2 regions of the Pseudomonas sp. MDT1-85 genome follow, and region 2 is predicted to be linked to the other one. Evidence: riboswitches for the same ligand, from Rfam matches in the RefSeq annotation. Region 2 holds a riboswitch; the other holds the start of a gene.
What was found. Region 2 has a riboswitch for cobalamin ahead of cobO (cob(I)yrinic acid a,c-diamide adenosyltransferase). Riboswitches for the same ligand answer to the same signal wherever they lie in the genome.

Region 1: another riboswitch for cobalamin. It lies ahead of ACYZT2_RS16280 (CbtB domain-containing protein); the one in region 2 lies ahead of cobO (cob(I)yrinic acid a,c-diamide adenosyltransferase).

The regions. Positions count from the first base shown of each region.
Region 1 covers NZ_CM142715.1:3,621,242-3,623,625, reverse strand. The annotation lists gene ACYZT2_RS16290 (cobalamin biosynthesis protein) at 1-120, opposite strand, end outside; gene ACYZT2_RS16285 (CbtA family protein) at 117-824, opposite strand; gene ACYZT2_RS16280 (CbtB domain-containing protein) at 836-1,027, opposite strand; cobalamin riboswitch at 1,149-1,376, opposite strand; cobalamin riboswitch at 1,553-1,768, shown strand; gene cobW (cobalamin biosynthesis protein CobW) at 1,867-2,384, shown strand, end outside.
Region 2 covers NZ_CM142715.1:2,197,894-2,200,277, reverse strand. The annotation lists gene ACYZT2_RS09975 (cobyrinate a,c-diamide synthase) at 1-362, opposite strand, end outside; gene cobO (cob(I)yrinic acid a,c-diamide adenosyltransferase) at 373-984, opposite strand; cobalamin riboswitch at 1,066-1,300, opposite strand; gene ACYZT2_RS09965 (hypothetical protein) at 1,456-2,040, shown strand; gene ACYZT2_RS09960 (PQQ-dependent sugar dehydrogenase) at 2,109-2,384, shown strand, end outside.

The sequences.
Region 1 (2,384 bases), 1.4 Mb from region 2:
AAGCTCGATTTGATGAGCCTGTAACGCCTGATCAAGCAGCGCCCGCAGCGTGCCGACGGGGCAGCCGCGCTGGCAGCCCAGGCCGACCACCAGGGTCGGCGCTGTGCTGACGTCAGTCATGCGCGGTATTGCCCATCGCTTTTACGGCGGAACAACCAGGCGCTGATCAGGCCCAGGGCCAGCCAGAACGCCATGTTGGTCAGCTGCGAAGCGATTTTGAACTGCGCTTCCAGGGCTTGCGGCGCCAGCATCGAATGGACTTCCGGTTGCGGCGCACCGATCACATGAGGCACGGCCAGAATCGCCACGCCGAGGATCTTCATCAGCCAGTGGCGGCTGAACACGATCAGCGCGATGCCGACAGCGGTAGACGCGGCAGTGCCAATCCACCAGATCTGCCGTTGCGCCAGATCCGCCGCGGCAGTGCCCGGCAGCTCAGGTGGCAGGCCGAGGGTGGGCGCCAGCACGAACGTCGCGTAACCGGCCAGACCCCAGAGCAGGCCCTGAGAGGTACGGCGTGGAGCGCGCAAGGTGTAGAGGCCCGCGAGCATCAGGGCGAAACCGACCGCGACCACCAGATTGCCACCGGTGGTCGACAGCACGCGCTGCCAGCCGTCTTCAGGTTCCCAGGCTTCGGCGTCGTGGGTGTGAGCGGTGACAGCACCCGCGGCATGCTCGTGGATTTCGACAGCGGCCGGCTCGGATTTTTCGTAGGTCTCGGCCTGCAGAATCAGCGGAGCCACCCAGAAGCTTTGCAGCAGGGTCAGCAGCAGGGCGGCCAGCAGCCCGCTGAAACCTGCGGTTTGCGCAATACGCTTGATCATGTCAGCAGGTCTCAATGGCACGGAAAGGCGGAGCTGTGACGGGTATCGTGCGCGGCGTTGTGTACCGCTTCGATGTGCGAGAAACCGGCGAAATACACAAGGCACGCGCCAAGGATCGACGCACAAAAAGCGGCGGTCAGGCGTTGGCTCAGGGTTGAAGTAGTGCTGGCGGTGCTGCTGGCGGTACTGCTGATGATCGACATGGCGCTTCCCTCTGGTCTGTCAGCGGGTGAATAGAGCGCATGAAAACCTCCGCACGCCGGGGCACGCAGAGATTTCGAACAGCGCCCGCCCACCGCGGGTTTGTTATTCAGTGAACGTAAAAGTCACTTTGTGTTGCGGGCCGGTCTCCGGGCTCGCGAGGGGCAGGGCTAACGCCGAAACCTGCAAGCATCACCTTCCCATGCCATATGACAGGCACAGTGGATCTGACGCTTCACTCGCTTACCGTTGCGGGGGCAGCACCGGACTGACATGGCTTTAGAGTAAAGCACATGATTCACCGGTTTCCCGTTTCACCCTGTGAAGGGCACCCGTAACAAGGCGTGTAGGAGAGCATGTGCGGGGGTTGGGCGTCAATTGGCAGGGGGTCTCAACTCGATACCGAGGCGTTTCCATCGCGAGCAGGCTCGCTCCCACAGGTGACCGCATTTCAATGTGGGAGCGAGCCTGCTCGCGATGGGGCCGGTGGCGGCGCTACAAGACATTGACCCGCCCCCACACGATGCGTAGCCTTGCGCTTTCGAGGTTCTTCGGCGTCTGCCGAAGCTAAGAAGGGAACGCGGTCGATGCCGCGGCTGCCCCCGCAACTGTGAACGGTGATGTTCGCTGCCACGCCACTGCAAGCCCTGATCCATCAGGTTCGCGGGAAGGCGCAGCGAATGCCAGGCCAACAAGGTCGGCACACCGTCAGCCAGGAGACCTGCCTCGAAACGAATTCTCACTACAACCGGGCGGGGTGATCCGGTGGCGAAATCTTCCGCGCGCATTTGCAGCAGCGGTCGTCGTCCCGTATGCCCGCCACCTTGCCAAAGGGCATCCGATGAAAACACTGGCCAAACTCCCCGTCACCATCGTTACCGGCTTCCTCGGCTCGGGCAAAACCACCTTGCTGCGCCACATGCTCGACAACGCCCAGGGCCGCCGCATCGCGGTGATCGTCAACGAGTTCGGCGAGTTGGGCATCGACGGCGAAATCCTCAAGCAGTGCTCGATCGGTTGCACCGAAGAAGAAGCCAACGGTCGTGTCTATGAACTGGCCAACGGCTGCCTGTGCTGCACGGTTCAGGAAGAATTCTTCCCGGTGATGCGCGAACTGGTCGCTCGTCGCGGCGACCTCGACCACATCCTGATCGAAACTTCGGGCCTGGCCCTGCCAAAACCTTTGGTTCAAGCCTTCCAGTGGCCAGAAATCCGCAGCGCCTGCACGGTTGACGCGGTGATCACCGTGGTCGACAGCCCGGCCGTCGCTGCGGGCACCTTCGCTGCGTTCCCGGATCAGGTCGATGCCATGCGCAAACTTGACCCGAACCTGGACCACGAATCGCCGCTGCACGAGCT
Region 2 (2,384 bases):
CCGTCGATCACGCCGAGCACCGGCACACCAAAGTGCCGCGCCAGATCGGCGCTGGACGGCGTACCGTCGAACAGCCCCATGACGCCTTCGATGAGGATCAGATCGGCTTCGCCTGCGGCCTCCCACAATAGACGCCGACTTTCCTGCTCACCGACCATCCACATGTCGAGTTGATAGACCGGTGCGCCGCTGGCGCGCTCGAGAATCATCGGGTCGAGAAAGTCCGGGCCGCATTTGAACACGCGAACCTTGCGCCCCTGATTGCGATGCAAACGGGCGAGCGCGGCGGTGACGGTGGTCTTGCCCTGACCGGAGGCCGGCGCGGCGATCAGTACCGCCGGGCATTGACGATGGCTATTCATAAAATGCAGTTCACAACTCGACGCCTTTCTGCGCTTTGATTCCTGCCTGGAAGGCGTGCTTGATCATGCCCATTTCAGTGACGGTGTCGGCCAGCTCGATCATCTCTGGTTTGGCGCCACGACCGGTGACCACCACGTGCTGCATCGGCGGACGGGCCTGCAAGTCGCTGAGCACCTGATCGAGATCGAGGTAGCCGTGCTTGAGGGCGATGTTCAATTCATCGAGCACCACGAGGCCAATGGCCGGATCACGCAACAATTCGCGGGACACCGCCCAGGCGGCTTCGGCGGCGGCGATATCGCGCTGGCGGTCCTGGGTTTCCCAGGTGAAGCCCTCGCCCATCACATGAAAACGCACCTGCTCCGGGAAGCGCCGGAAGAACAGCTCCTCGCCGGTGCTGGTGCGACCCTTGATGAACTGCACCACGCCGCACTGCATGCCGTGGCCCATGGACCGCGCGAGCATGCCGAACGCCGAGCTGCTCTTGCCTTTGCCGTTGCCGGAGAGCACCAGCAGCAAACCGCATTCATTCGGCGAGTTGGCGATGCGTTCGTCGATCACGGCTTTTTTGCGCAGCATGCGCGCCAGATGGCGTTCGTCACGATCGGGGGTATCAGTCATGGGGGAGCTCTCCGTTGAGGCTGGATAACGGCGGGCAGGCACAAGAATAGACGGCAAAAAGCCTGGCATCGCCCACCGTGATGCCGTTGGATGAATCAGGCCGGTCTCCGGGCTCATGAGCGGCGCCAAGGCCAACTGCGCGCCTTCCCATGTCGACAATCGACACAGTGGCTCAAGGCGCAGTCTTCACTCATTTACCGTTGCGGGGGCAGCGCCGGGATCGTGATTCTTCTTCGCTGGAAGAAATTCACTCACCGGCTTCCCTGTTTCACTCTGTCGACCAAGGTCACAGAGCACCTGAAACAAGCCGCGAAGGTTAGAGGGTTGGGGGTGGAGCGTCAATTAAAGCCTGGGCGCCGCTGAGCGAATATCTGCCGCCGATCAATTAACTGACGCCAATCTTGTGCCACACTGTCCAGCAGTGATATCAAAGAGCCACAACCTGACAACACAATAACAAGGGTGAGCCACATGCAAGGCATGATCATCAGCAATCCGAAGCTGGAATTCCTGCGACCGGTGCTGGAACGCTGGTTTGACTGTATCGACCGCTACAACGCTGTGCGCGGCGATAACGACACACCTTATTGGTACGACGAAAAAGCCAACCTCGGCCTGCTCTCCGCCGCGGCCTGGATGGCAGAAATGGTCACGCTGCCACAAACGTCGACGCGCAAACAGATCGAAGAAGGTGAACGCAACGCCCGCGCCGATCTGTTTATCGCCAGCAGCGAAGAACGCGCGTATCTCCAGGCCACCCAGCGCTGGCCGCGGGTCAACAGCCTGAACCTGACTCCGGCACTGGCGGACATCACCAGTGACGCGAAGCGAATCAGCTACGCCAGCGATCTGAAACTCGGCTGCCTGTTTGTTGCGCCGCAAAAAGCCCAGCACAGCGCCACCCCGGAAGAACTCCAGGACATGGTCGACGACCTGCAAAAGGAACACACCTGCGCCGTGGCCTGGTATTTCCCTTACGCCTACCGCAAGTTGCGTAACGAAGCCGGCAACTACCATCCGGGCATCGCTATTCTGCTCAAGGAAGCCCGCGGCTGACAGGTTGAACCATCGAGCATCTACGCTTCTCTATGATTACGTCAATGCATTCATAGGGAAGATCAGTAATGCGCAAACCCCAGCTCGTTTTCATCATCGCGCTCGCCGGAGGGCTCGCCGCCTGTGGTGAAACCTCCAGCCTGCAAGTCTCGGATGGCACAGGCCCCTCGCCCAAACTGCCAGAACCCAATAAAACCCTGATTCCGACGGTGAACATCGCCCCGGCGATCGGCTGGCCTGAAGGCAAGAAACCTGTCGCCGCGGCAGGGACTCAAGTGGCGGCGTTTGCCGAAGGCCTCGAGCACCCGCGCTGGCTTTACGTGCTGCCCAACGGCGATGTGCTG